3 regions of the Pseudactinotalea sp. genome follow, and region 2 is predicted to be linked to each of the others. Evidence: riboswitches for the same ligand, from Rfam matches in the RefSeq annotation. Region 2 holds a riboswitch; each other region holds the start of a gene.
What was found. Region 2 has a riboswitch for S-adenosylmethionine ahead of ACOJSN_RS19825 (rhodanese-like domain-containing protein). Riboswitches for the same ligand answer to the same signal wherever they lie in the genome.

Region 1 (9,974 bases), on a different contig from region 2:
CGTAGACGGCGACCACGTCGTCGAGGCGAGACAGCGGGTCGAAGCCCTCGGGTGCGCCGTCGGCGGCCTTCGACAGCAGCAGGAAGGTGACGGGGCCGACGAGCACGGGCCGCGTGAGCACGCCGTCGGCGAGGGCCTCGGCGAAGTAGCGGACGCTCGCCTGCTCGACGAGGCGGAAGTCGGTGTCCGGACCGATCTCGGGCACGAGGTAGTGGTAGTTGGAGTCGAACCACTTGGTCATCTCGAGCGGTGCGAGGTCACCCTCGCCGCGGGCCACGGTGAAGTGACCGGCAATATCGAGCGAGCCCAGGGCGCCGTCATGCTTGGTGCGCAGGTGCGAGAACCGCGCCGGGATCGCGCCGATCTGAGCGGCGACCGACCAGACCTGGTCGTAGAAGGTGAAGTCGCTCGGGATCGAGGCGTCGTCGGTGGGCAGCCCGAGTTCGGCGAGGCGGGTGCGGGTGCAGCGGCGAAGGTCGGCGGCGGTGGCGAGCAGGGCGTCGGCGTCGGTGCGCCCCGCCCAGAAGGCCTCGACCGCGCGCTTCAGCTCACGGCGGGGGCCGATCCGGGGGTACCCAAGAACGGTGGCGGCGGGAAAAGGACGGGACATGGAGGTTCTCCTGGGGGTCGAACAGGGTGTTCTGTGCGGAAAGGCAGCCCATACCGAACGAAACCCCCTGTTCGGCGGTTCGGTGGGCGTAGGGCGCGGGAGTCAGTGCTGCTCGGCGGGCGCCGGGCGGAGTCCGGCGGCGGCGAGGAGGTCCAGGGCGGGGCCGGAGGAGTTGAAGGTGTAGACGTGCAGGCCGGGGGCGCCGGCTTCGAGCACGCCGTGCACGAGGTCGGCACCGGCGGCGAGACCACGGGCGTACTGATCGTCGGGATCAGCAGCGCCCTCGAGGTGCTGGAGCAGCGTCGGCGGCACCGGCACCCCGGTGAGCGACTCCAGCCGGCGGAGTCGCCGGGGGTCGGTCAGCGGGATGATGCCGGGCACGATCGGGATGTGCACGCCCGCCTCGCGAGCGGTCTGCACGAACGTGCCGTAGCAGGCGGGGTCGAAGAAGACCTGTGTGATGGCGTAGTCGGCGCCGGCGTTCTGCTTGGCCAGCAGCGCCTGGATCGTGTGGGGCTCGACCACGGGACTACCCGCGGCGTCGTAGCTGCCGCCGGGGTAGGCGGCCACCGAGATGCTCAGCGGGCTGGCGGTATCGGCGGTACCGGCGAGCTCGCGGGCCTCCACCCGTCGAAGCAGGTGCACCAGCTCGCTCGCAGAGGTGAAGCCCTCGGGGTGCGGCCGCCAGTCGGGCTCGCCCTCGGGCGGGTCGCCGCGCAGTGCGAGGAAGTCACGCACCCCGATGCGGATCAGGTCGGTAACGACCTCGTCGAGCTCGGCCTCCGAGGCGCCCACGCAGGTGAGGTGCGCGATCGGGGCGACGTCGGTCCGCTCGATGATGTGCGCCAGCAAGGCGCCCGATGTCTCGCGTGTGCGCCCGCTCGCGCCGTAGGTCACGGAAAAGAAGTCGGGCCGCACGGATGCGAGCCGCGCCACGGTGGCAGGCAGGCTCTGCGCACCCTTCGGGGTGCGCGGCGGGTACAGCTCGAACGAGATCGTCGGGCTCGCGGCGGGCACGGAGAAGAGGCTAGCCGTGCTCATGGGGTGTCCTCGCGGACGGGACAGACAGGGGTGGCCATGGGAACTCCATCGATCCTGGCGTTAGCACCCTTCCCTCGGCAGGCCTGCCACTGGGGGTTGCTGCGGTGTCGACGAGCCAGGACTCTCAACCGCTCTGGATGGGATGCCGCCACCCTAGGAGATGACCGCCCCGTGGTCACGCGCGCTCACGATTCGGACCACATGGTGGGACGCGGAGTGTTTGACTCGGAGAGGTGAGCGCAGCAGGGAGTGAGGACCGCAGCGGAGCGGAGACCGGAGCGAGCGTCGGTGCGCGACCAGAGGGAACGAGCGACCGCTTCGACGCCGTGTTCAGTGCCGCTCCTCGCGCGTGGTTCCTGCCCGAGGGTGCACGGGAGCGCGCCAGCCACGACGGCCCGATCCTCATCGGGCACGAGCAGACCTGCTCGCAGCCGCGCACCGTGCGCGACATGCTCGCGCTGCTCGAGGTCCAGCCTGGTCAGCGCGTTCTCGACGTCGGCTCTGGCTCGGGATGGACGACGGCGCTGCTCGCCGAGCTGGTCGGCCCGCACGGGCGTGTGCGGGGCGTGGAGATCGAACCCGATCTCGTGGCGTGGGGCGCCACCAATCTCACCCAGGGCCCATGGCCCTGGGCGAGCATCGAGCAGGCCCGGCCGGACGCCGTCGGGCTCCCCGAGCACGGACCGTACAACAGGATCCTCGTGTCGGCGGAAGCGCGCGAGATCCCCGCCGACCTGCTCGAGCAGCTCGCCGACGACGCCCGGATGGTGCTCCCGGTCTGCGGCACGATGACACTCGTCGAGCGCGCCGGCGGCGCCGACGAGGTCACCGAGCACGGAAGCTACCGGTTCGTGCCGTTGCGATGAGCCTGCAGCATCGAGCGGCGCCACTCACGTGGCCCGCCCTCGGGGCGCGGCTGGATGTCCGCGAAGGTCACGGCCGGTCTCGCCTCCTCGGGGCAGCGAGACACCCAACGGCCCTCGGGTGAGGAGATGCCGGCGGGCGCATCGGGAGCCTTGTCCGCGTGCACGGCGTAGCTGACCCAGAGGCCGTTCTGCCGCGCCGCGACCACGGCCGACGACGCGAGCGAGTCCTCCGCGCCCGGGTCCGAGGGCCCGGCGGTCGAGTAGAGCGCACAGTCGACGCCCTCGGCCTCGTAGTCGCTGAAGACGTCCCCGAACAAGCCTTCGAGACCGCTGAGGCACCCGAAGGTCAGCCCGTGGATGGCGAACGTGACGCCGGCCGAACCCGCCTCGTACATGTAGGTCTGCTTGGTGCGCGAGAGCAGCCGTTCGTCGTAGCGGGCTGCGAGCGTGCCGCTCGGGTCGATCACGAGTGTGCTCAGCCGCGGCCTGCCCGACGGCGGCCGGCCGGGCAGATAGGTCGGCGCACCGACCACGGTCCACAGGCCCAGGCGGCCCGCATGGATGCGGATCGCCTGGATCTCCGTGTCGTGAGCGTCCCAGGCGAACCGGGTCCAGTCGGACTCGGCGACCTCGCCGGGAACGCTCGAGAGGAGCGTCTTCGACGGGAAGCACAACGCGGCTTCCGGCAGATGGAGAAGGCGAGCGCCGCCGTCGTGCGCTCGTTGCATGAGATCGCGGATCTCGGCACCGCGAGCGCGCATCGCGGCGACGTCACCCGGGTCGGTGAGCGGCGTGGTCTGGCCGACGGCGAGGCGCAGCGTCGGGGTGAGGTCGGGTGGGGTGGTGGGCACAGTCGCTCCTGTTTCGGATCGGATGTGCCGGAGGGCAGCGGTGTAGGACTCGCCGGTCTGGGCCGCGCGAGCTCGGACGCGCTTCTTGAAGGCGCGGTTGGCTGTCATCCGGACTCCTGCGCTGGCGTCTGGTCCCCCAGCGACATCTCGACGTCAGACGCTCGGTTCACGGACTGACCATCGACCTGAGACTGGAGTCCCTTTGCCCCGACATCGCCGACCACGGGGGTTTGACGGTGGGCCGTGCTGGGGACGGACCGATCGGGGTTCGGCGGAGGACACGCCGTGATGAGCGACGGTACCCGATGGCACCGACAACCCGTGGTCGGTCGGCGAACCGCGGCGCAGGCTTCTCGGCTAGGTTGGCGACTGTCGAGTTCCCGAGACAGCACAGGAGCTGCCGCCATGCCACAGACTGTCCAGGGCGTCATCGCCCGCGCCAAGGATGCCCCGGTCGAGGTGGTGCCGATCGTGGTGCCGGACCCGGGTCCCGGCGAGGTGATCGTCAAGGTACAGGCGTGCGGTGTCTGCCACACCGACCTTCACTACCGCGACGGCGGCATCAACGACGAGTTCCCCTTCCTGCTCGGGCACGAGGCCGCAGGCGTGGTCGAGGAGATCGGCGAGGGCGTCACCGATGTCGCGGTGGGCGACTACGTGATCCTCAACTGGAGGGCAGTGTGCGGCCAGTGCCGCGCCTGTCTGCGCGGACGCCCCTGGTACTGCTTCAACACGCACAACGCCACACAGAAGATGACGCTCGAGGACGGCACCGAGCTCTCCCCCGCTCTCGGCATCGGGGCCTTCATCGAGAAGACCCTGGTCCACCAGGGTCAGTGCACCAAAGTGGACTCCGCGGCGGCGCCCGAGGTCGCGGGGCTGCTCGGCTGCGGCGTGATGGCCGGCATCGGCGCGGCCATCAACACCGGCGGCGTGGGCCGCGGCGACAGCGTGGCTGTCTTCGGCTGCGGCGGCGTCGGCGACGCCGCCATCATGGGCGCGCGACTCGCGGGCGCGGCGAAGATCATCGCCGTCGACCTCGACGACACGAAGCTCGAGTGGGCCAAGGACATGGGCGCCACCCACACAATCAACTCGGGCGCCACCGACCCGGTCGAGGCGATCCAGGCCCTGACCGAGGGCAACGGGGCGGACGTGGTGATCGACGCCGTCGGCATCCCGACGACCTACGAGCAGGCTTTCTACGCCCGCGACCTGGCCGGCACCGTGGTGCTGGTGGGCGTGCCCAACCCGACCATGAAGATCGAGCTCCCATTGCTCGACGTGTTCGGCCGCGGCGGCTCGCTGAAGTCGTCCTGGTACGGCGACTGCCTGCCGAGCCGCGACTTCCCGATGCTGATCGATCTGGACCTGCAGGGTCGCCTGCCACTGGAGGCGTTCGTGTCCGAGAAGATCGGGATCGACGACGTCGAGGCGGCCTTCACGAAGATGCATGACGGCGCGGTGCTGCGATCGGTCGTGATGATCTGATGACCCTTCGAGTCGAACGCATCGTCACCTCGGGCACCTTCTCGCTCGACGGCGGGACCTGGGATGTGGACAACAACGTGTGGGTGGTCGGCGACGAGAGTGAGTGCGTCATCATCGACGCCGCTCACGACGCGACACCGATCCTGGCTGCGGTGGGCGACCGGGACGTCGTCGCGATCCTGCTCACGCACGGCCACGACGACCACATCGGCGCCGCTCGTGAGCTCGCGGACACCACTGAGTCCGAGGTGTGGCTGCACCCCGAGGACCGGATGCTGTGGGACGTGGTGCACGATGGCGCGCCCGATGGTGACCTGACGAACGGCCAGCGGTTCGCCGTGGGCGGCGAGGAGCTGGTGGTGCTGCACACGCCAGGCCACAGCCCTGGCGCGGTGTGCTTCTACCTTCCCGCGCTGGGCCGGGTGTTCAGCGGGGACACGCTGTTCAACGGCGGCCCCGGCGCGACCGGCCGCTCGTACTCCGACTTCCCCACGATCGTGGACTCGATCACGGACAGGCTGCTCAGCCTGCCGCCCGAGACCGTGGTCCACACCGGACACGGCGATGACACCAGGATCGGCGACGAGGCTCCGCACCGGCAGGAGTGGATCGACCGGGGTCACTGATTCTGTTGCGCAGCCTCACCGTGACCTCGCGGGCAAGGGGGATGGCAACCGCCGCACATCTGGGCGCCTGGGAGGACGCGAGTCGGTTGAACTCGCGCGCAGGAAGAACGTCCTGTTCAATGTCGCTCCGATGCTGATCGTCGGCATCGGTGGCATCGTGTGGACGCTCGTCTCCCACACCCCGGATTCATGCTGGTGGTGTTCGGCCTGATCGCCCTGTTCGGCATCGCACTGCTCGTTCCGACCTTCCATCTGCTGCGGCTGGGTGAGCTGGTCATGGTCGAGGAGCCGCAGTCCGGATCTCCGGACGCTCTCGTGGCGGTCGCGGAGCGTTGCGGCACCATCGAACGGTCGACCTTGAGCTATCTGGAGAGCCAGCGTCTGATGCGCGGAGCCACCCTGAATCTGTGAGCACCCTCGAGGGCGGCGTGCGTGCACATCGCGCGGCCAGCGGTACGTCGTAGAGGGCCTCTACCCGCCTGCACCGTCCGTGCTCTCTCGGACCACCAGCTCGGCGGGCATCGTCACGAACTTGGGCCGGCCGCCGTCGACCATGCCGAGGAGCATCGAGACCATCTCGGCGCTGATCGCCTCGAAGGGCTGGCGCATGGTCGTGAGCGGCGGCGAGGCCTCGGCCGCCGGGCCGGAGTCGTCGAAGCCACCGACAGCGACGTCCTCGGGCACCCGCCGCCCCGCCACTCGCAGCGCCCGGAGCGCCCCGACTGCCATCAGGTCGTTCGCGGCGAACACGGCATCGAGGTCCGGTGCCCGTTCCAGCAGGTCCGCCATCGCCCGCTCACCCGAGCCCGACGAGTAATCGCCGTAACCGATCAGCTCCTCCCCCAGCCCCAGTTCGGTGACCTCGGCGCGGTAGCCGTCGAGCCGGTAGCGCCCACCGGGGGTGTCGAGCGGGCCGGCGATCGTGGCGATGCGGGAGCGGCCGGACACACGCAGGTGCGCCACCATCGTGCGCGCCGCGTGCTCCTCGTCGACCGACACCCACGCGACATCGCGGGCGTGCCCGAGCGGGATCCCGCACGCGACCACCGGGATCCGCTCGCCGAGCAGCCGCTCGACCAACGGTTCGTTCTCGTGCGAGGAGATCAGCAGCACGCCGTCGACGTGGCCCGCGGTGAGGTAGGACATCACGTGCTCACGCTCGGCCGCCGTGCCGGCGACCAGCATGATGAGCGTCTGCCCCTGCTTGGCCAGCGCGTCGGCTGCACCGCGCAGCAGCCGCGCGAAGGTCGGGTCCGAGAAGAGCAGCTGCTGTGGCTCGGTCAGCAGGAACGCCAGCGAGTTCGCACGCCCTGTCGCAAGGCTGCGCGCGTGCTGGTTGACCCGGTAGCCGGTCTGCTTGATCGCGCGCTGCACGGCGGCCATCGCCGCCGGCGAGACCCACCTGTCGCCGTTGAGCGCGCGCGAGACGGTGCCCCGCGAGACGCCGGCAGCGGCCGCGACGTCACGGATCGTCGGGCGCTTGGGCTGGTCCACGCGCTGACTCTAGGACGGTTCCCTCGACGACGTCCATCATCACGTCCCACGATCGACCTGTGTCCGGTCACAGTCCCATAACGATCACCATCTCAGGTTCCGCCTTGCTGTGTCTCTGAGTCAGACTGTGACCGGTCCCAGGTAGGTACCACTGAGTCTCGAGACCCGATGGAGCGTCATGTCCAGCTGGCCGCACCCCAGGATGCGCGGTCGCGTCGCCTACGGCGGCGACTACAACCCCGAGCAGTGGACCCCCGACGTGTGGCGCGAGGACATCGAGCTGATGCGTTCCGCCGGCGTCACGATGGTGACGATCGGTCTGTGGAACTGGGCCGAGGTCGAGCCACGCGAGGGCGTCTACGACTTCAGCCGGCTCGACGAGGTGGTCGGGCTTCTCCACGAGGCCGGCATCGCCATCGACCTCGGGACCCCGACGGCGTCTCCTCCCTCGTGGTTCTTCGCCACCTACCCGCATGCCCGGGTCGTGACGCGCGACGGCGTCCCGCTCGGATTCGGGTCGCGCGGCATGGCCTCGCCGAGCTCACCTGACTACCGGCGGGCCGCCATCGGGATCGCCGACGCGCTCGCGCGGCGCTACGGCGACCACCCCGCCGTGGTGCTCTGGCACGTGCACAACGAGTACGGCGCTCCCGTCGGCGAGGACTACTCGGAGCACGCGGTGCGCGAGTTCCGGCGCTGGCTGCAGGAGCGCTACGGCTCGCTGGAGGCGCTCAACCACGCCTGGGGCACCGCGTTCTGGGGTCAGCGCTACGACGACTGGGAGCACCTAGGACTGCCCGGCCCCACGCCGTCAGCACCCAACCCCGGCCAGCAGCTCGACTTCCGCCGCTTCACCGATCATCAGTTGCGCGCGTGCTACCTGGCGGAGCGCGACGCGATCCGCGCGCACGCCGCACAGCCCATCACCACCAACTTCATGGCGGCGAACTGCCCGACCACCGACCTGTGGGCGTGGGCGCGCGAGGTGGACGTGGTCAGCAACGACCACTACCTGACGGCGGCGGAGGTCGAGCCCGAGGTCGGCCTGGCCCTCGCTGCCGACCTCACCCGATCGGTGGCCGGCGGCGCTCCGTGGCTGCTGATGGAGCACTCGACCTCGGGCGTCAACTGGCAGCCACGCAACGTGGCGAAGCGGCCCGGCGAGATGCGGCGCAACTCGCTCGCGCACGTGGCTCGCGGGTCCGACGCGGTGCTGTTCTTCCAGTGGCGGGCCTCCCGCGTGGGCGCCGAGAAGTTTCACTCCGCGATGCTGCCGCACGGCGGCACCGACACCCGGGGGTGGCGCGAGGTGGTCGAGCTGGGCCGCGAGGTCGGTGCGCTTGGCCAGGTCGCCGGCAGCCGCGTGCATGCCGACGTGGCCATCCTCTGGGACACCGAGTCGTTCTGGGCGCAGGACCTCCCCTGGCGGCCGAGCGTCGACCTCGACCCGCACGAGCGGATCCGCACCTACCACGAACGCCTCTGGCGCGACGGTCTCACGGTCGACCTCGCCCACCCGGGCGCCGACCTCAGCGGCTACCGGCTCGTGCTCGCGCCCGCCTCCTACCTGCTCACCCGTGATCACGCCGCCAACCTCACGAGGTACGTCGAGACCGGCGGGACCCTGCTGGTCGGATGCTTCTCCGCCGTCGTCAACGAGAACGACGCCGTGCACGAGGGCGGCTTCCTCGACCCGCTGGCCGAGGTGCTGGGCGTGCGGGTGCACGAACACCTGCCCCTGCGCGAGGGCGAGAGCATCGAGATCGACCTGGCCGGCCAGCCCGTGCCGGGGACGATCTGGCAGGAGGATGTCGCACTCGAGGGGGCCACCGCCGTCGGGAGCTATCGCGACGGCTACGCGCCCGGCGGCCCGGCGATCACGCGGCACCGGCACGGGGCCGGGATCGGCTGGTACGTCAGCGCCTGCCCGGACGTGGCCGGGCTGGCGACCGTGCTGGCCGGTGTCTATCGCGATGCCGGATTGACGACGGCGGAGCACCCTGGGGTCGAGATCGTCACCCGGGTGGGCGCCGAGTCGTCCTTCATGTTCGTTATCAACCACACCGACCGCGAGGTGCGGGTCCCCATCGACGGGAACCCGCTCCTCGGCACCGCACCGGTCGACGGTGTCCTTCCCGTTGCTCCGGGCGACGTCGCCGTCGTCCATCACACCCAGGCCGCCGTCGTGGCGGCCACCACCTGAGAGGAACTGCCATGAGGAGACTCGCCCTCCCGGTCGCCGCGCTGGCGACCGCCGCCCTGCTCGCCGCCTGCGGCGGCGGAAGCGGATCGCCCGACGACCCCACCACGCCCGAGGACAGCACCAGCGAGGACACGACCGAACCGGCCGCGAGCGGCAACCTCGTGGTGTGGGTCGACGAGAACCGGCAGCCCGCCGTCGAGGCGGCGGCCGCGACCTTCACCGCCGAGACCGGCGTGACCGTGGAGACGGTCGTGAAGAACTTCGCCGACATCCGCGCCGACTTCCTCGCCCAGGTGCCGACCGGCGAAGGGCCGGACATCACCGTCGGTGCCCACGACTGGCTCGGATCCTTCATCATCAACGGCGTGGTCGACTCGGTCGACCTCGCCGGCATGGAGGGCGACTTCGAGAGCGTCGCGCTCGAGGCCTTCACGTACGACGGCCAGCTCTACGGTCTGCCATACGCGCTGGAGACCGTCGCCGTGGTCCGCAACACCGATCTGGTCGAGGAGACCCCCGACACCTTCGACGAGATGATCGCGATGGGTGAGGCCGCAGGTACGCGGTACCCGTTCGTCATCAACACCGGCGGCACCACGGGTGATGGCTACACCTACTACGGGTTCCAGACCTCGTTCGGCGCCCCGGTGTTCGAGCAGAATGACGACGGGTCGTACACCAACACGGTCGGCATGGGCGGCGACGCCGGCGAGCAATTCGCCGAGTGGCTCGGCGAACAGGGCGCCGCCGGTGTCTTCAGCACCGACTGGGACTACGACATCTCCGTGCAGG
Region 2 (9,974 bases):
CCCCGTGCCGAAAGAGCGTTGAAACCCTCCCCGTGCCGAAAGAGCGTTGAAAGGTCAGAGGGGGGCGAGGGCCTGGGCGAGGTCGGCGCGAAGGTCGGGGACGTCCTCGAGGCCGACCGAGAACCGGATGGTCGACTCACTGATCCCACACGCGGCGCGCCCCTCGGGGCCGAGCTTGCGGTGCGTCGTCGTGGCCGGGTGCGTCACGAGTGACTTGAGGTCGCCGAGGTTGTTCGAGATGTCGACGATGCGGAGTGCATCGAGGAATCCGAACGTGCGCTTCTTGAGCGCGTCGCCCTCGAGGCCGCCGTCGCTGAGGTCGAACGTGACCACGGTGCCGCCGCCGGTCATCTGGGTCCTCGCCAGCTCGTGCTGCGGGTGGGACTCCAGGAACGGGTAGTGCACGCGCTCCACCTGCGGCTGCTCCTCCAGCCACCGCGCCAGCTCGAGCGAGGCCGCGGCCTGCGCGCGAACCCGCAGCGCGAGCGTCTCCAGGCCCTTGAGCAGCACCCACGCGTTGAACGGCGCCAGGCTCGGGCCCGTGTTGCGGATCATCGTCTGCACGGGCCCGTAGATGTAGTCCTTCGGCCCGAGGATCGCGCCGCCCATCACGCGGCCCTGGCCATCGATGTGCTTCGTGGCCGAATACACCACCACGTCCACACCGAAGTCGAGCGGCTTCTGCAGCACCGGGGTGGCGAACACGTTGTCGAGGATCACGATCGCGCCGGCGCGGTGCGCCAGCTCGGTCACCGCGGCGATGTCCACGATCTCCTGCATCGGGTTCGAGGGCGTCTCGAAGATCACGACGTCGGCCGGCTCACTCAACGCATCGGCCCACCCCTGCAGGTCGGTCGCCCCGACATAGTCGGTGCGCACGCCCCACTTGCCCAGGATCTCGTTGAGCACCACGAAGGTGGACCCGAACAGCGCCTTGCTGGCCACGACGCGACTGCCCTGCTGCAGCACGGCGGCGAGCGAGGTGAACACCGCAGCCATGCCGGTCGCCGTCGCGTAGCAGGCCTCGGCCCCTTCCAGCAGCCGCAGCCGCTCCTCGAACGCGTTGACCGTGGGGTTGCCGTAGCGGCTGTAGGTGTACCGGTCGATCTCCTCGGCGAACGCAGCCTCGGCGTCGGCCGCACGCGGGTAGGCGTATCCCTGCGTGAGGAACACCGGCTCGGAGATCTCCTCGAACGCGGTGCGCTCGAACCCGCCCCGGACGGCGATCGTTCCGGGCCCCACGCCGTCGGGCAGGTCGGTACACGGCTCGGGGCGGCTCACTGCTGCCTCCAGGGCAGCCCAGCCGCACGCCAGCCTTCGGAGCCTCGGTGGCCGTGGGCGTCGAGACCGCCCTCGAACCCGTCGCTGACGTTGTAGGCGGGACCGTATCCGGCGGCGGTGAGCACCTGCGCGGCCATCGCCGAACGCTGCCCGCTGCGGCACAGCAGCACGATCGGGGTGCCGGGGTCGACCTGGGAGGTCACCGCCTCGACGAACGCTGCCGGGTTCGGTCCGCTGCCGAGCGAGCTCCACTCGGCGAAGACCGGCCGCTTGCCGAGGGTCGCGGTGTCGGGCACACCCACGAACGCCCACTCGGCCTGGGTGCGCACGTCCACGAGCACGGCGTTCTCGTCGCTCTCCAACAGCTCCCACGCCTCGGTGGATGTGAGATCGCCCGCATAACTCATGTTGCCTCCATCGGTCCTGGCAGTAGCACCGTGCCGCGGTGGGCGGATGGTTGCTGCAGCGTCGTCGAGCCAGATCTCTCGGCTGCTCTGGATGGTGTCCGACGGCGAGTCTACGGCTTCCCGACGGCGTGACTCGCCGCGTGGCGCGGACGTCCGTCCCTCGAACGGGACCACAATGAGCGGGTGCGTTCTCTTCGTCTCGGCGTCGCCCTCGCCGCCTCCGCCCTGCTGCTCGTAGGCTGCACCGACCCCTCCCCCGACCTTCCGGACCCGACCGACGGTCCAACGTCGGACACCTCGGAGACCTCCTCGCAGGAGCCGCCCACCGAGGATCCGAGCACCGAGGCCACGGAGACCACCGACGCTGCCGGTGAACCGGAGCCGCCCGTGTTCGGGACGGCTGCCAACCAGTCCGCCGGGGCGGCCACGGCGTGCGTGGCAGACGCGCTCGGCGCACCGCTGACCTTCAGCACCGTGCTCACCGCCACCGACGCGATCACGCTCGATGACCTCACCCTCGAGACCGAGGACCCCGCCTCCGAGGTCGAGATCCTCGACGCCTATGTGCTGCCGTTCACGGGAGGCGCAGGCGGTCTCTCGGTCGGCGACTACCCGCCCGCCGATCCGAGCAGCGCGCGCGAGGACGTCGGCGAGTACGAGCTCGACGCCGGTGACACCGTGATCGTCGGCGTGGGTGTGACCGCGCAGAACCCGACCACGATGACGTTCGTGCTGACCTTCCACGGCGCCGACGACGTCGAGCGCACCCTCACCGGCCAGCACGAGGTCACGATCTCGGACGTCTGCGGGGCCGGTGAGGAGGACCCCGAGGCCGAGTCCTCCACCACCTGAGCTCCGCGTCTCTCAGGCGGACGCAGCGTCCTCGGCCGGTTCATCGCCCTGGTCGAGGTGACGGAGCTGGCGCCAGATCAGCACGACGAAGATGGCTGAGCCGATGCCGGCGAACCAGAACGGTGCTGCCACCGTGAACCGCTCGGCGAGGAAGCCGCCGAGCGTCGACCCCAGTACGAGGCCGCCGAACACCCCGAGGCTGTTGACGCCGTTGACGCGCCCCTGCAGCGGGATCGGCACCACCCGTTGCCGGATCGTCGCCGAGGTGGTTCCCCACACGAAGGCGTGCGCGCCGAAGACCACGAAGATCACCATCGCGACCCACGGCACGCGCGTGGCCGCGAGCCCGATGTGGGTGAGCGTCTCGATGATCAGTCCGATCCGCATGATCGCTCCGAGCGTGAGCCGCCGGGTCAGCCACCCGTAGCACGCGGTGCCGAGCAGTCCGCCCGCCGCGCCCATCGTGGTGATCAGCCCGAACCCGATCTCCCCGAGGCCCAGCTGCCGCTGCGCGTAGAGCACCAGCACGGCCCACGCCGCGCCGAAGGTGATGTTGAAGCTGAAGATCGTCAGCACCAGTGTGCGCACGGCCGGATGCGACACGGCCCAGCGCAGCCCCTCCGCGAGGTCGTGCCGCGCGCGCCGTCGCTCCCCCACCCGCTCCACAGCCGGTAGCCGCACGCGTGAGAGCAGCACGAGAGCCGCGAGCACCAGCAGCACCTGGCTCGCGAACGGCCACGCGTGGCCGAGGGCGAACAGCGCCGCGCCCAGCGGCGGCCCTGCGAGCTGGTTCAGTGTGATGACGCCGGTCATCACGCGCGCATTCGCGACCGCCAGATCCTTGCGATCGACCAGCATCGGCACGAGCGTCGAGGACGTGTTGTCCACGAACACCTCGGCGCAGCCGAGAAGGAACAGCACCACCAACACGATCGCGATCGAGACATGTCCGGTGAGTACCGCCGTCGCCAGCACCCCGAGCACCACGACGCGGACCACGTTTCCGGTGACGAGGACACGCCACCGGTCGAACCGGTCCGAGATCACGCCCGCAACCAGGGAGAACAGCAGCGGCGGGAGCCACTGCAGCGTCGCTCCGAGCGCCACGAGCCGGGCGTCGTCGGTGAGCGAAGCGACCAGCAGCGGCCCGGCGGCCAGCACGACGCCGTCGCCGAGGTTGCTCACCCAGCTCGAGGCGAGCAGCCACCGGAACGGGCGACCCAGCCGAGCGGGGACGAGCGTCTCCGCCACCCTGCTCATCGCACCCACGAACACCGGACGCTACCCGACGCCGCGCTCGCGCCCAGCAGATAGCGTCACGCCATGCACTGGACTGCAGACGTCAGCCTCGGCGCCTGGATGGCCGAGCGGCTCGACGCGCCGTGGCGCGGCACGATCCACGACGTCGTCCCGCGCGGTTTCGAGGCCTATGCGCGGGTGTTCCACCCTGCGGATCGGGACCGCCCGGTGGGGCAGGCGTGGCCGCCGCTGCCGTATGCGGCGCATCGCGCGCAGTGGCAGGCCTTCGAGGACCGCGCACCGCAGATCGACAGCGAGCACGTGTCGTGGGCGGTCACGGCGGCCGCGTTCGGCACCACGGTGCACCCGCTCGCCCAGTGGGGTGCGCTGGTGGCGCCCGGGGTTGTGGTCGAGAACGAGGACGGACCGCGCGACCGCGACGGATGGCGCTACCAGGAGCCCGCGCTCGGCCAGCCGCCCCCGGCCACGCTGGCCTCGGTCGCGCGGCACCTCGCCGAGCACACCACCACGCCCGACGGCGGAGCGATCGCCGTGTGGGAAGGCTGGGGTGGGCTCGTGGGTCACCTCGGCCCCACGCCCTCACGGGCGTTCCTGAGTACCTCCGACGACGACCGGCACCGTGGTCTGCTCGCGAACCTGGTCCCGGAGCGGTTCCGCAGCCCGTTCGCGAAGGACCGCTGGCAGCCGGGGATCCTGGCTGACGACGTCTCTCGCGGGCCTCGGCTGCAGTTGCCCGGGCGCGACCACGTGCTGTTCACGGGCGGGGTGGCCGAGCTGACCTCGCCCGACTGGGTACTGGCGGCACCGTGGCGGGATCGGGAGGCGGAGGCGCACGGCTTCGAGCCCTCTGCCCACTCCCCCAGCCTCGTGTGGCCGGACGACCGCGCCTGGGTGCTGGTCAGCGAGGTCGATTGGGACTCGACCGTGATCGGCGGGACGCGGGTCCTGGTCGCCGCCATCTGCGCCGACCCGGCTGTGGAGGCGCTCCCGCTGCCGCCGGAGGCTCCCCTCCACGAGGGTGCCGGCGAGACCACCGGGTGACTCCCGCCGTCGAGATCGCTGTCCTGGGCCGAGATCGCTGGTTCAGAACAGCGAGGTCGACCCAGCACAGCGATCTCGGGCGACGTGCGGGACCTGCCCGGGCTAATCTGCCCCTGTGACTGAGGCCGGGGCGATCACCGCGCGCACGGCGGTGGTGTTCCTGCTGGCCACCTGGCCGCGGCGGATCCTGCTGGCACTGCTGCTCCTGGTCCCGGTCATCGTCGGTGCCGTCGGTGGCTTCGGGAAGGCGGAACCGCCGCCGCGCGAGGTGGCGCCTGACGTCGTGACCGACACCGGCGCCTATCTGGTGGTGCCGCGGTACTACTTCGTGTCCGACCAGGTGGACACCTACGGGCTCGCCGACGGCGAGCGCTGGGTCGGTGCGGTCGCGCAGATCACCAACCAGGGAACGGAGCCGATCAGCGTCACCTTCAGCGACGAGACCTTCGTGCTGCCGGACACGGTGCCCAACGAGAACTCACGATTCCCGTACGAGGTGCTGCGACTGGACACCGGCAGCTCGCTGAGCGAGGCACAGCCCGGCCTCACCTACGAGGTCGCGCTGCTGTGGCGGACCACCGGACTGGAGGACGCCCCGCCGGAGCTGACGCTCACGATGAACCGGACCTGGTGGACCGAGTGGAGCATCGAGGAGGGGTACTTCACCTGGCGTGCCACGGCGGACTCCTACGACGTCACGCTCCCCCTCGGCGAGCTCCCGGACCAGATCCGCCAGGAGGAGGACGAGTGAAGCGCCGATGGGTGGTGGCGGGCATGGCGGTGATCGCGCTGGCTGCGGGCGCCGGCGCGAACGCGATCGACAACCACCACCTGGCCACCGGATGGCACACAGTCGTACGTGGCGACGAGGGTGTCGACGTGGTCGCCGCGAACTACCAGGTGCACGTCCACGGCGCGACAGCCTCCCCTCACGTCGAGGACCGCGAGCCCGTGACCAGCCCGGGGATCTTCGTGCTGGTGGACCTCTCCTACGCGACCACGGACGCCTGGGGCACACCGGAAGAGGTCATGCTCATGGACGCCGACGGCCGCGAGTTCACCTCGCCCGGCGGGTTCAGCTCGGCGGGCCGGCCCTGGTTGGCCGGCCCGGACATCTGGTACCGCGGCGGACTGCTGTTCGAGGTGCCCGCCGACGCCGTGGACGACCTCACGCTGGTGTTCAACCCCGAGCGCCCGCACACGCTTCTGCCCGGTACGACCGCGCGGATCCCGCTCACCGTGACGCCCTCGTCCACGCCGCTGATGGTCGAGGACCGGACCGTGCTCGCGGAGGGCGACCGATGACCGAGCACCAGGGCGCACCCGACCCGTACGGCGCCGTCGAGGGACAGTGCCCGACTGGGCCACCGACCCCGGTGAGCGAGCAGAGTTCCGGCGAGCCGCCGTCGTCGGGGCCCGATCGGCCGCGCAGCGGCCTCGCGACCCAACCACGAGGTCGCGGACGCGTCGCCAGCACGACGGCGGTGCTCGCGTTGGTCCTCTCGCTCGCCGGATGGGGATGGTTCGCGAGCGAGAACGCGCGCACGGGCTGGTGGGAGTTCGGTCAGCACGTGTCCGTGGAGCCGGATCAGGAAGGCTGGGCGGGCGTCGATACGGTGCGCGTGCGCCTGACCGGCGCCGAGATCGCCAGCGGGATCGAGGACTACCGGCCGCCGTCCGGCTTCACGTACCTCGTGCTGGATTTCGACGTCGAGGCCACCGAGACCGAGACGTACCGGAGCTGCACGGTCGAGGTGCGCGACGAGCAGGGCCGGTTGTTCCTGGCTGGGCGCGAGGTCCCGAACGGAGACCCCTACTCCTCGGAGCTGATGTGCGGCACCTCTGACCCGGCCGACGACCCGGTGCCCGGGACTCAGTCGGTGCTGGTGCTGGTGCCGGTGGATGCGGCGCTGGAGTCAGTGCGGGTGGATTCGCGCGAGTTCCCGGCGGCGACCTTCATCGAGCTGCGCCTGCCCTTCTGACGCCGACGAAGCTGGCCGGATGCCCCGAAGCGTGTGAGCAACCTGTCGGCGAACACCGCCGTGATGGCCACGGTGAGCACGAGCGTGATCATCTGCGCGACCCCGTTGAGCGGGTTGTAGAGGGCCACCCAGACAGCCTCTTCGCGGGAGCCGAGCACGAGTCGGGCGAGCCACCAGACCACCACGTCGGCGTTGGCGATCACCGTGAACAGCACGCAATAGGCGAGCACGGGCGCGAAGGCCGACCGCAGCACCAGCGCGAGTCCGCCCGCGAGCGCACCGAACCGCCCGCCGGTGTCGGAGAGCCGGTTCCAGGCGAGTCGCAGCGGCGCATCCCCCACGCGGCTGGTGAGCCCGGTCCAGCGGCCGCGCTTGACGGCGTTCACCACCTCGTCCGTGCTCACCGTGTCGACCACCTGCAGGCCGTAGACGATCACGGCGATCGTCAGCATCGAGATGGGGACGACCAGGCCGGTCACGGCGGCGTCGGTGAGCACGGGCAGTGCGCTCGTGATCCAGTCGCCGATCGCGCCCAGGGTGGGGAGGCTCTCGCGGATTCCGGCCCAGGCGTCGAAGATTCCGTCCGCGACGCGGCGCTCGGACCACCAGTCGGTGAGGTCGCCGATGACGCCCGTGAGCACCCAGGCACCTAGCGTCACCCAGACCGCCTCGGCGTACCCGACCACGACGTGCAGCACTCCGCGTGATGCTCCGCCAGACGCGACCACGCGGTCACTGTGTGCCACCCGGCCGCCCACGGTGCGCACGAGCAGCGCACCGATGACGATGCCGAGCACGAGCCACGAGGCGATCTGCGGGAAGATGCCCAGGTCTCCGCCGACGCTCAGGTCGCGCTGTTGCAGGCTGCCGTTGACATAGGCGATCAGGTCGGCGCGCAGGTCGCCCCGGCTCTCGTAGACCACCAAGAACGGCACCAGCACGCTGCCGACGGCGGCGAGCACGCCCCACACATCGGAGCGCCGGGCTTCCCTGCTGCGGACGACGAGCAGCATCCCGACCAGCGCGGCGAGGCTCGCCAACGGCACCAGTGCCAGCGAGAGGAAGCCGAGGACCGGCGAGATCACGCCGGCGATCACTGCCAGTCGCGCGAGCAGCTCGCCGGCCAGCAGGCCCGCGGCCGCGATCGCGAAGAGCGGCAGCCAGTGCTGCGCGACGAGCGACCCCGCGCCGCGGACCATCTCCGCGGTCTCACGCAACCCGAGCGGGTCGGAGCGGGCCGGAGCGGCGGCTTCCCCGCCCTCCTGCGTCCTCTCGCCCTCGCTCATCGGCGCCACTGTAGCGACCCGCATGCCCACGCCGCCCCGCCGTCGAGATCCCCCTCCCCCAACCCGATTTCACTGACGAAACGTCACCCACCCGATTTCACTGACGAAACGTCATGTGACGTTTCGTCAGTGAAATCGGTTTGGGGGGGCCGAGGCACCGTGCAGCAGGCGGGTCACCAGGCCACGTGGACGGGGCGCGCGGCGTAGGTGGCGACCGGGTTGGCGAGCGGGGTGGGTGCGTGCTGGCCGGTCGAGACCAGCCGCAACTCCGGCAGCCGGGTCACCAGGGCACGGAACGCCTCGTCGAGCTCCACACGCGCAAGCTGCTGGCCGACGCACCCGTGCGGGCCGTCGCCGAAGGCCAGGTGGCCGCGGGCGTCACGGCGCACGTCGAGAACGTCCGGGTCGGGGAAACGGCGCTCGTCGCGGTTGGCGGAGACCGCCGAGACCGACACCGTGGTGCCCTGCTCGATCACGTGGCCGCCGATCGCGACCGGCTCGGTGGCCGTTCGCGGGAAGACGGTGAGGAACATCGTGCAGTAGCGCACGATCTCCTCCACCGCGGCCGGGACGAGCTCCGGCTCCGCTGCCAGCGCCCGGTACTGCGACGGCTGGTCCAGCAGCGCGACCGTGCCGGTGGAGATCATGAACGCCACCGTGTCGCGGCCGGACAGGCTGAGCATGTGCAGCAGCCCCTCGACCTCGGCGTCCGAGAGGTCCTCGTTGCCGAGCAGGTCGGAGATCGTGTCGTCGCCGGGGTGTTGGCGCCGGTGATCGATCGCCTCGCGCAGCAGGTCGTGCTGAACCTGCCGCGGTGCCCCGTGCACGTAGTACTGCGCGTACCGCTCCAGCAGGTGGTCGGCCACGCCGAGCACCAGTGCGTGCACCCGGATCGAGATCGGCTCGGCGTACAGCTCGAGCAGGTCGGCGCCCGGGCCAGCCTGGATCAGCGCGTCGAGCTGCTCGGCGACGATCTCGGCGATGCGCGGGCGGTGCGTGCGAGCCGATCTCACCGAGAACCTCCGGGTGATGGCTCGCCTCAGCCGCAGGTGTGCGGCGCCATCCACGCCGAGGATGTTGGCGGAACGATCCGCCTCGATTCCCGCTTCGTCCAGCGGCCCCGGCTCCGCGCCGCGGTCCACAGTGGTGTCGTTCGCCGGCATCCGCTGCGGCTGCTGGCTGAAGCGAGGATCGGTCAGCACCTCCCTGGCCTCGTCGTAGCGGGTGACGAGCCAGCCCTCGTGGTCGTCCTGGAACCGCAACGGAACCAGCGGTCCGGCCTCGCGCCATCCGGCGAACCGGGGCGACGGCCTGGTGGGCATCGAGTCGGCTGGGAGCGTGGCGGCGACATGGCCGAACGGGCACTGACTCATCGGGCGATCTCCTCCAGTACCCCGGACGTGCCGAGCAGCGAGCGGGCGCTGCGGAACGCGCGCGGCGAACCCCATGCCGCCGCTCCCGCCACCACGCCTTCCTCCGCGGCCACGAACGCGACCGGGTCACCGGTCACGGACCGTTCCACCACCTCGATCACGGCGCGCGGCGAGATCCGGCCGGCAGCTTGCACCCGCACCCCGTGGATGTCCGACCAGAAGTAGGGCAGCGCGGCAGGGCGCGTCGGGAGACCCACGAGCGCGGCCGCGACCGTGCTCGCCTCCGCGACCGCAGCCGCCTGTGTGCGCCGCGAGACCTCGTGCCGCCCACCGGCACGGTCGGCGGCATCTCCGATTGCCCACACGCCCGGCGCCACCCGCCCTGAGGCATCGCATCGAATGCCATCCGGTCCTACGGGGAGCGAGTCAGCCAGCCAGTCGGCGGTCGCATGCACGCCGACCGCGAGCACCAGCGTGTCCGCGCACACCTCA
Region 3 (9,974 bases), on a different contig from region 2:
GCGTGAGGATCGCTTCCGTGTGGCCCGAGCTGTAGGTCCGGATGTGCTCGAGCGCCTCGTCGAGACTCCCGACCACCCGCACCGCCAGATCCATCGACAGGTACTCGGTGCGCCAGTCCTCCTCGGTCGCCGCGACCACCTCGGCGCCCTCCGGCGCGTGCGCAGCAGCAGCGTCATCGGTGTGCAACACCACACCCGAGGAATGCAGCGCAGCGAGGACAGCAGGCAGCACCTGAGGTGCGGCATCGGCGTGTACCAGAAGCGTCTCCGCCGCGTTGCACACGCCGGTGCGCTGCGTCTTGGAGTTCAGCACGATCGCGACCGCCTGCGCCACGTCGGCGCTCGCGTCCACGTACACGTGGCAGTTCCCCACGCCGGTCTCGATCACCGGCACGGTCGAGGTGCGGACCACGGTCTGGATCAGATCGGCACCACCGCGTGGCACCAGCACATCCACGAGCCCGCGGGCCTGCATCAGCGCCTGCGCACCAGCGCGCCCGTGGGCGTCGATGGAGGTCACGAGGTCGCGTGGCAGCCCGACTCCTTCGAGCGCCTCCTGCAGCACGGCCACGATCGCCTCGTTGGACTCGGCCGCTGCCGAGCCGCCGCGAAGCACGACGGCGTTACCCGACTTCAGCGCCAGGCCCGCTGCGTCCACGGTCACGTTGGGCCGAGCCTCGTAGATCATCCCGACCACGCCCATCGGCACCCTGACCTGGCGCACCGAGAGCCCGTTGGGCAGCCGTTCGCCCCGGATCACCTCTCCGACCGGGTCGGGCAGCGCAGCGAGCTCGCGCAACGCCTCGGAGATCGCATGCACGCGCCCGGCGTCGAGCCGCAACCGGTCCACCAACGACGGCGCCATCCCGCCGGCAGTCTCCCGCTCGCAGTCGATCGCGTTGGCCTCGACGATCTGCGCCTGGTGGGCCAGCAGCGCATCCGCCATCGCGTGCAGCGCGGCGTCCTTCGTGGCACGGGTCGCGGTCGCGAGCGATCGGGCAGCGACCTTGGCGCGACCGGCGACCTCGTGCACCGCCGAGACCACGTCGGACGCCTGGGAAACCTCAGCTGCGGTCATGCCACCAGGCTACCGGCGTCGCTCAGGCCGACACGGCGACGCGACGGCGGGGCGCCGCAGCGCGACGCGCCGAGGCGGGCTCCCGAGGAGCCGTCGCCGCCGGGCGGGCCACGGGCGCGCGCAGACCCCGCGCCGTCAGCTCGTCGAGCACCTCCGTCACCACGGCGAGCACGTCGGTCGGGACTGACGCCGGGATCACAGTGAAGCCGTCGGCGGCACCCGCGTCGACCCACTCCTGCCAGAGGTCGGCGAAGCCGGCCGAGGTGCCAACGAAGCTGAGCAACGAGGCGTCTGCCTCGCGCTCGCTCTCGTTCTCGAGAACAGTGAGGAGATCCGCCCGGGCGCGAGCGCCGTCGTCGTCCGCCGCGAGCACGGTGCTGACGTCCACGAGCACCCGGACGTCGTCGGCGGCACGACCCCACTCCGCCGCGGCCTGCCGGATCGCTGCGCGCGAGGCGATCGCCTCCTCGAGCGTGGCGACCCTGATCCGGGCGATGTCGGCACGCGCGGCCGCGAGCTCGAGGTCGAGCGGCTCGCGCACGGTCACGACCACCTGTGCCGCCTTCGCGTTCACGTCGCGCCCGGTGCGCCGGCTCACGCGCGGAGCGCCGAGGGCGGTGATCACCGCGTCGACCGAACGGGCCGAGAGCGGGCGGGTGCCGCGCTCGACCTGCCAGGCGGCGCGCCCCTCGGTAGCCTTGTGGACGCTGCCCACGGCGCTGGCTACGTGCGCGGCGTCGGTGACGCCGAGCGGGACAGAGGCGGCCACCGTGAGAGCACCGGTGTGGCGGCCGAGCCGGGAGGCGGCCAGTGCCCCGTCGAGCCAGTCGTCCCGGCGGCGGCCGCTACCGAGGCGGAAGCTGGAGTCGAGCGCGATCAGGTCGACCCCGCCCTTGTCGGCGAGCGAGGCGAGGCCGGCGAGCCGGCCCATGATGAAGGCCTCCGACTCGCTGTCGCCGGAACCGGCCCAGGCGCGCGGAGCGCCGGTGCCGGAGAGATCGAGGGCCACGAAGGTGGGACGAATGGATGCAGAAGTCATGAGGGTGCCTTTGTGAGCAGTGGAGATGGACTGCTCGGTAGCCACTCACCGGGTCCTGCCGTGTCACGCGGCGACGTCGGGAGGGTTTCCTACCGAGGGCGGCAACCGAAGGGGCGGTGCTGCGGCGCAGATGCCGGCAGCGAACGGCCCGAGGTGCCTGCTGTGTGCTGGCCGATCGAGAGGATCAGGCCTTCACGCACAGACACATGCACATGCAGGTACCCATGTTCGAACGCGTCGTGCGAGCGAAACCGAGAACCGTGGCCTGTGCCATGTCCGTGCTTCCTTCTTTCTTCCCACTGGCGGGATGCGTGCGCTTGCGCTCACCTGATGGTGAGAGCCAGGTCGTCACCCGGGGCACCCCACCGCATCTGGAGGGTTGCCGGTCAGCAAGCCGGGGCTTGGTGCTGACGCTCAAGACCTGCGTAGAAGGTAGGTCACGGGTAGGTGAGAAGTCAACTACCCGATTCACATGTCGAGACGGTTCGTCTCAGCTCCAGTCCGACATGTACTCACGGGTGGCCTGATCGATCGCGAACGCGTAGGTCCAGTCGAGTCGGCGCTTCGCACCCCAGCCCTGCCAACCGCGCTGGGTCGAGTGCGCAAGGACGTGGATCCCGTCAGGCACCCACGGCATCGTGATCGGTGCGAAGAACGGCACTGCGGAGACCGCCATGCAGAACTGCGTCCATCGGCGTCGCAACGAGCTCAGCTGCCACGGACCGAGCACCACGAGCACGCGCTGGTGATGAATCCGGTGCGCGATCAGGTCGAGCTCCCAGCCGTAGCCCTGGCGGATCTCCCCCGGCGTCGCCGAGAGCACCACCGCACGGGCGGTCTCGGCATAGCGGGTCACGTGCTCCTGCCACTCGTCGTTGCTGAAGCTCGCCCGCGCGGCACCGATCGGCGGCATCTTCGCCCCTGGCGGCGCGATAGCGATCACCGGACCCGTCGCCGACAGCTGCCGCACCATCACCTCCTCGAACCGCACCTTGCGCCGCATCGACAGCACCGCGATCAGGCCGCGGCTGCGCAGCTGCCCCGGCAGCCCCAGCGTGTCCTCGTCGAAGCTGCGCAGGTACAGGTAGTGCGGGCGGGAGTCCTGCGCGAGCGCCTCGTCCAGCGAGGCCGACCGCAGCCGCTGGCCCAGCCCGTCGATCATCGCGATGACGATCAGAGCGGGGATGGCGACGAACATCCCCACCAGTGCCAGGTTCTCGCCCGAGGACTGCACCGCCGCCTGCATGCTCGGCAGCAACGGCAGATCCATGCGACGAACATCGCCGCCGTCGAGTGACGGCCAGCCCACGGACATGTTCCCGTAGATGGCCAGGAGCACGTACGCGAGAACGAGCAGGCCCACCAACGCGTACGACAGCACCGACAGGGTTGTCCCGATCGCTGCCTCGGCGCCCTGACCCGACACGTTGCGCCGCCCTCGCTCGACCACGCTCGGCCGCAGGAACGTGCGGTAGCCGATCAGCACCACGATCACCGGAATGCCTGCCATCAGCGCCAGGCCCCAGAGTGTGGACGTGTCACGGGTTGCGATGGCGGTGAGCCCCACGAGGGCCAGCACAGCGACGATCCACCACACCACCCGTCGGATGCGGCGCAGCCACCGTGCCTTGGCGACCATCCGTGACACGTCGTGGTAGCGCGGAGAGGTCGAGCTGCTGGCGTACCGCGGCCGTACCAGAGCGCTGATCAGCCGGACCGGGACCAGCACGATCGCGACGAAGAACACCGGGACGAGGATCGCGAGGAGGATCGCCTCGGGCGTGAAGCCGGGAGTGTCCACCCCGTCGGCTCCGCCGGGCATACCCTCGATCGCAGCGAGTGCGAGCGCGTCGGTGTCACTCACGCAGGTGTCCTGCCCGGTGCCGGCGCACGTCACGCGCAGGATCCCGAGCGCGCCCTCGTCGCCGGGGCCGTCGGCACCCCAGGCGCGGATCACCTCGTCGTCTGCCCACAGGACGAGCTCACCTTCCTGCGACACGCCACCGACGACCTCGCCCTCGACCGCCAGCCACTCGTACATCCCCGAGGTGGCACGCTCGTTCTCGCACGGCACGGCGAGCAGCGTCATCTCCCGGTCGCCGGAATTCCAGGTCCACTCCGAGGCGGTGCTGCACTCGAGGGCCGCATCGGTCTCCGGGACGTCACGTGAGGTGGTCATCGTCCAGTCCTCGCCCGGATCGAAGGGCGGGTCCCCGGCTGCGGCCGCAGGCGCGGCCGAGGCCATCAGCGCAGCGAGCACCAGTCCCGCCGCCGCGAACAGTCGTCTCGGCGTCGCGTTCATGCGCGCTGCCTCCTCGCACCATCCGGCCACAGCACGTGCACGTCGATCCCCTGCGTCCTCGCATGCGCGACGATCTCCGCCGTGCCGCCGGTCCCTCGCGCCGGCTCTCCGTCCCACACGGCGAGCAGCATGTCGGACCGCGCCAGCATCCGCTGGCCCGCGTCGAGGTAGGCGGCGGGTCCGGGCTCGGCGTGCTCGAGCGTCGTCACCCTCTGCGCCGCCGCGAGCAGCCGGTCGAACTCCGGCTCGAAACCATCGTCGAGGCTCTCGCGGTATCCCTCAGCGGGTAGCACCACCTCGAGCGGGAGACCCAGCTCGACGGCGATGCTCGCCACGAGCTGATCGGCTCCCTCGGCGAGGGAACTGACCAGGCGGACTGCGCCGTCGTCGGCCCATTCCCGCAGCAGGTCGCGGACGCGACTGCGCAGACGCTCGGCTGTCTCCTCGTCGTAGAACCGGTGGCCGGTGACGCCGATGATCATCGACCGCCCCTCCTCCCCTGTCGTGGCTTCGCAGGTGAGAGCGTATTGGACACCTGACGCACGGCAGGCTGCCGACGCCGGCAGCAGCCTCAGCGGCGGGTGAGGACCATGTCGTCGCGGTGCACAAGCTCGCGATCGTTGCCGTCACCGAACCGTTCCCGCAGCTCGGCCGAGGAGCGGCCGAGCCGGGCGGGCAGCTCGTCGGAGGAGTAGGAGACGATGCCGCGCCCGACGACCGCGCCATCGGGGCCGGCGATCTCGATCGGGTCGCCGGCCTCGAACGTGCCCTCGACCGCGACCGCGCCGGCGGCCAGCAGCGACTTCTTCCCGTGCGTGATTGCGCGCACCGCGCCGTCGTCGACCACCACGCGCCCGCGTGTGTCGGCCGCGTGGGCGAGCCACAGCCGTCGTGACGTGACGCGCTTGCCGGCGGGCGAGAACCAGGTACCCACATCCTCACCCGCGAGCGCGGCGCCGAGGGTGTCAGCGCGGGTCAGCACCACCGGCACACCGGCGCCGGAGGCGATCGAGGCGGCGTCGACCTTCGTGACCATCCCGCCGGTCCCCACGTGCGTGCCGCTTGCGGTGATCTCGAGCTCAGCGAGCTGGTCGACGTCGTCGACCACGGCGATCCGTCGCGACCCCGGCCGCGTGGGCGGTGCCGTGTAGAGCGCGTCGACATCAGTGAGCAGCACCATCGCGTCGGCGTGCACGAGATGGCTCACCAGCGCAGCCAGCCGGTCGTTGTCCCCGAACCGGATCTCTCGGGTAGCCACCGCGTCGTTCTCGTTGATGACCGGGACCACACCGAGCTCGAGCTGCCGCGTCAGCGACCGGTGCGCGTTGCGGTAGTGGCCGCGGCGGATCACGTCCTCGGCCGTGAGCAGCACCTGACCCACCCGCAGCCCGTGCGCCGCGAACGCGCGCGTGTAGTGCGCCACCAGCAGTCCCTGCCCCACGCTGGCGGCCGCCTGCTGGGTGGCCAGATCCTTCGGACGCTTCGGCAGCTTCAGCACCGGCAGCGCTGCGGCGATCGCACCGGAGGAGACCAGCACCACCTCTCCCCCAGCCGCCCGCCGCGCCGCGAGCGTGTTGACGAGCGCGGTGAGCCGGGCCACGTCGAGATGACCCTCAGCGTCGGTCAGCGACGAGGATCCGATCTTGACGACCACCCGCCTCGCGAGCGAGACATCGGCGAGGGCAGCCCGGTCGAGCACCCGCGCCGCAGGACTCTGCGTCACGTCTCGTCCTCGATCGACGGCGTGTCGGTCCAGACCTGCTCACGCGCCGCAGCCTTGGCGTCCATGCGGTCGTGGAACTTCTCGCGCTTCTCGGCGCGGGTCGGCCTGCTGCGGTCCTCCAGCCGCAGGTCGGTGCCGCGGGATCCGAGCAGCTCGGGACCGGTCATCATCGTGGGCTCCCAGTCGAACACCACGCCGTTCGGGCCGTCGCCGATCACCACCTCGTCGCCGGCGACCGCGCCAGCAGCGAGCAGAGCGTCCTCGACGCCCAGATTCGCGAGCCGGTCCGCGAGGTAGCCCACCGCCTCGTCGTTGGCGAAGCTCGTCTGGCGCACCCACCGCTCCGGCTTCTCACCGGTGACCAGGTAGTACACGTGGTCGCTCTCGCGCCGCGTCACCTCGAACTCCTTGCCCGCGCGGCGCCGGTCCACGGCGCGCGGCCGCAGCACCGGGACCGCCGGCTCCGGGGCAGGCTCGGCGGCACGGACCTGCTGCACGAGGTCCGCCAAGGCGAATCCGAGGGCACGCAGACCTTCGTGGGACGCCGTCGAGATCTCGACGATGCGATCCGCCGGGTAACCACGCTCCTCAAGATCGGGCCGCACGAGCTCGGCGAGGTCGCGTGCCTCGGGCACGTCGACCTTGTTGAGCACGATCAGCCGCGGCCGCTGCGCCAGCGGCACCCGGCCGCCCACGATGCCGAGATCGGCGGAGTACGCCTGCAGCTCGGCCTCGATGACGTCGAGGTCGCTCACCGGGTCGCGGCCTGGCTCCAGGGTGGCGCAGTCGAGCACGTGCACGAGCACCGCGCACCGCTCCACGTGGCGCAGGAACTCCAGCCCGAGCCCGCGACCCTCGCTCGCGCCGGGGATCAGGCCGGGCACGTCGGCGACCGTGAACCTTTCCGATCCGGCCTGCACCACACCGAGGTTCGGGACGAGCGTGGTGAACGGGTAGTCCGCGATCTTCGGGCGCGCCGCCGACATCGCGGCCACCAGCGAGGACTTACCGGCCGAGGGATAGCCGATCAGCGCGACGTCCGCGACGCTCTTGAGCTCGAGGACGATGTCGGCTTCCTCGCCCGGCTCGCCCAGCAGTGCGAACCCCGGCGCCTTGCGCTTCGGTGACGCGAGCGCCGCGTTGCCGAGGCCGCCACGCCCGCCGCGTGCGGCGACAAACCGAGAACCGGTGCCGACGAGATCAGCAAGCACCTCGCCGTCGGCCCCCTTGACCACGGTGCCGTCCGGGACACCGATCACCAAGTCGTCGGCGTTCTTTCCGGAGCGCATGTCGCCCGCCCCTTGCGCCCCGTTGGCGGCGCGGCGGTGCGGGGAGAACGAGACGTCCAGCAGCGTGGTGACGTCATCGCTGACCTCGAGAATCACGTCACCGCCGTCGCCGCCGTTGGCGCCGTCAGGGCCGCCCAGCGGCTTGAACTTCTCGCGGCGGATCGACGCGCAGCCGTGGCCGCCGTCGCCGCCGCGCGCGTGCAGCACCACACGGTCGACGAAGCTGGCCATGGTCGCCTCTCAATCAAGGGGTGGGAACGCGAAAGGGCGGGCCGGCCAACGCCGTCCCGCCCTTCGCGCAGTGAAGTCTGGTGTCCGGGCTCAGACGGTCTCGAGCTCCGCCGGGACGATGTCGACGACCTTGCGGCCACGACGGGTGGCGAACTGCACCGAGCCGGGTGCGAGCGCGAACAGCGTGTCGTCGCCGCCACGGCCCACGTTCTCGCCCGGGTGGAAGTGCGTGCCGCGCTGCCGCACGAGGATCTCGCCGGCGTTGACGACCTGGCCGCCGAAGCGCTTGACGCCGAGGCGCTGCGCGTTCGAGTCGCGGCCGTTGCGGGAGGAGCTGGCGCCCTTCTTGTGTGCCATGTCTGCAGTCCTTAAGCCTGGGAGATCGGTGGTTACTTGATGCCGGTGATCTTGACGCGAGTCAGGTCCTGACGGTGGCCCTGACGCTTGCGGTAGCCGGTCTTGTTCTTGAACTTGAGGATGGTGATCTTCGGGCCGCGCTCCTCGCGCACGATCTCCGCGGTCACCTTCACCTTGGCGAGGTCGGACGCCGCCGAGGTCACCTTCTCGCCGTCGACGAGCAGCACGGGGGTCAGCTCGATCTCGGCACCGGTCTCACCGGCGACCCGGTCCATGACGACGATGTCGCCGACGGACACCTTCTCCTGCCGGCCGCCGGCCTTGACGATCGCGTACACCACGGTTCAGCTCATCTCTCACATCGGACGTTTTGTCTGCGTGCACCAGGCCGCGCGCACCCGTGGCGACTCGAGGCGAGTCGTGATGGGATCGGGTCCTGCTCGGAGTGATCCGAGCGCACACGCGGGCACGGCGCAGCGCACCGAGGAACTACTGTACGCGAGTTCTCCTGGCTGCAGCAAACCGGCGACGGCGAGATCCTGCTCACGCCTGTTCGGCAGGTGGCTGCGTGGTGGCCAGGTGTGGCTGTCGCGACCCCCGGGGCATGAGCAGCACGAAGGCCAGCAGCAGCACCGCGGCGATCGCCACACCGATGAACACCTGCTGCAGCGGTGGCGCGAGCACCGAGGCGGGAAGGTCCTCGAGCTCGCCCGCACCGGCGATCGCGGTGTTGACCACGGCGCCGTAGATCGCCACTCCGAAGGCGCTGCCGAGCGAGCGCGCGAACATGTTCGCCCCAGTCACCACCCCGCGCGTGCCGGTCTCGGCTGAGGCCTGGGCGGCGATCAAGGTCGGGGTGGCCACCAGCCCCATGCCGAGCCCGATCGCGAAGCACGCGCCCGCGATCGCGAGCACCGAGGTCCCGTGCCCGGCCAGGTTGAGCAGGAGCGTCCCGACGACGGCGATGCTCGCCCCGATCAGTCCGGTCGCCTTGAACCCGATCCGCAGGTAGACATTGCCCGCCTGCGAAGCGGCGATCGGCCAGCCCAGCGTCAGAGCAGCGAGGGCGAACCCGGCGATCAGCGGGTCCTGGCCGAGCACCGTCTGCGCGAAGATCGGCACGTACGCGGTGAGCCCGATCAGCAACGCTCCCACGAGAAGGCTGATCGCGTTCGTCGTGTTGAGCAACCGCGAGGCGAACAGCCATCCGGGCAGCACCGTGTCGGCGACGAACCGCTGAGCGATGGCGAACACGGCCAGCAGCAGCAGTCCGCCTCCGATCAGGGCGACGCTCGGCGTCGAGAGCCACTCCCAGCTGACCCCGCCCTCGAGCAGGAACAGGATCGCGGCGGCGCTGCCGGCCGTGAGCAGCGCCGAACCGAGGATGTCGATCCGCCGTGACGTGCGCTCGTGGTTCTCCCTGAACCGCCGCATCAGCAGCAGGGCGATGGCGCCGAGCGGCAGGTTGACCCAGAAGATCCACCGCCAGTCGAGGTACGTGGTGAAGACGCCGCCGAGCGTGGGGCCGACCACCGAGGAGATCGCCCACACGCTCGCCATGTAGCCCTGCACCTTGGCGCGCTCGGCGATGCTGTAGACGTCGGCCACGATCGTCTGCGCCATCGGCTGAACCGCGCCCGCGCCGAGACCCTGCACGCCACGCGCGAGGATCAGCACCACCATCGACGGCGCCACCGCACACAGCACCGACCCCAGCAGGAACAGCAGCACGCCGGCGACCATGATCGGCTTGCGCCCCACGACATCGGCGAGCTTGCCGTAGACCGGCACCGTGGCGGCCTGCGCGAGCAGGTACACGCTGAACAGCCACGGCGCCTGCGTGAGTCCGCCCAGTTCGGTCACGATCGCCGGGATCGCCGTGGCGAGGATCGTGGCGTCGATCGCCACCAGCGAGGTCGCCAGCATCGTCGACGCGAGGATCGGCCCCCGCTCGG

Region 1: linked by a shared signal. The riboswitch ahead of ACOJSN_RS16670 (methylenetetrahydrofolate reductase) and the one ahead of ACOJSN_RS19825 (rhodanese-like domain-containing protein) in region 2 are both predicted to bind S-adenosylmethionine.
Region 3: linked by a shared signal. The riboswitch ahead of ACOJSN_RS22320 (hypothetical protein) and the one ahead of ACOJSN_RS19825 (rhodanese-like domain-containing protein) in region 2 are both predicted to bind S-adenosylmethionine.

The regions. Positions count from the first base shown of each region.
Region 1 covers NZ_JBMDXJ010000364.1:14,487-24,460, reverse strand. The annotation lists partial or broken gene metE (5-methyltetrahydropteroyltriglutamate--homocysteine S-methyltransferase) at 1-610, opposite strand, end outside; gene ACOJSN_RS16670 (methylenetetrahydrofolate reductase) at 713-1,651, opposite strand; SAM riboswitch class I at 1,694-1,795, opposite strand; gene ACOJSN_RS16665 (protein-L-isoaspartate O-methyltransferase family protein) at 1,885-2,517, shown strand; gene ACOJSN_RS16660 (carbon-nitrogen hydrolase family protein) at 2,493-3,476, opposite strand; gene ACOJSN_RS16655 (S-(hydroxymethyl)mycothiol dehydrogenase) at 3,774-4,859, shown strand; gene ACOJSN_RS16650 (MBL fold metallo-hydrolase) at 4,859-5,485, shown strand; gene ACOJSN_RS16645 (hypothetical protein) at 5,675-5,896, shown strand; gene ACOJSN_RS16640 (LacI family DNA-binding transcriptional regulator) at 5,957-6,979, opposite strand; gene ACOJSN_RS16635 (beta-galactosidase) at 7,158-9,182, shown strand; gene ACOJSN_RS16630 (sugar ABC transporter substrate-binding protein) at 9,194-9,974, shown strand, end outside.
Region 2 covers NZ_JBMDXJ010000435.1:1,888-11,861, reverse strand. The annotation lists gene ACOJSN_RS19830 (O-succinylhomoserine sulfhydrylase) at 55-1,281, opposite strand; gene ACOJSN_RS19825 (rhodanese-like domain-containing protein) at 1,278-1,688, opposite strand; SAM riboswitch class I at 1,693-1,786, opposite strand; gene ACOJSN_RS19820 (hypothetical protein) at 1,872-2,540, shown strand; gene ACOJSN_RS19815 (MFS transporter) at 2,553-3,800, opposite strand; gene ACOJSN_RS19810 (hypothetical protein) at 3,864-4,841, shown strand; gene ACOJSN_RS19805 (hypothetical protein) at 4,957-5,592, shown strand; gene ACOJSN_RS19800 (hypothetical protein) at 5,589-6,146, shown strand; gene ACOJSN_RS19795 (hypothetical protein) at 6,143-6,823, shown strand; gene ACOJSN_RS19790 (hypothetical protein) at 6,715-8,109, opposite strand; gene ACOJSN_RS19785 (cytochrome P450) at 8,283-9,482, opposite strand; gene ACOJSN_RS19780 (NAD(P)/FAD-dependent oxidoreductase) at 9,479-9,974, opposite strand, start outside.
Region 3 covers NZ_JBMDXJ010000494.1:17,103-27,076, reverse strand. The annotation lists gene ACOJSN_RS22325 (glutamate-5-semialdehyde dehydrogenase) at 1-1,078, opposite strand, end outside; gene ACOJSN_RS22320 (hypothetical protein) at 1,101-2,117, opposite strand; SAM riboswitch class IV at 2,426-2,539, opposite strand; gene ACOJSN_RS22315 (hypothetical protein) at 2,608-4,419, opposite strand; gene ACOJSN_RS22310 (hypothetical protein) at 4,416-4,901, opposite strand; gene proB (glutamate 5-kinase) at 4,991-6,142, opposite strand; gene obgE (GTPase ObgE) at 6,139-7,662, opposite strand; gene rpmA (50S ribosomal protein L27) at 7,753-8,019, opposite strand; gene rplU (50S ribosomal protein L21) at 8,052-8,360, opposite strand; gene ACOJSN_RS22285 (MDR family MFS transporter) at 8,563-9,974, opposite strand, start outside.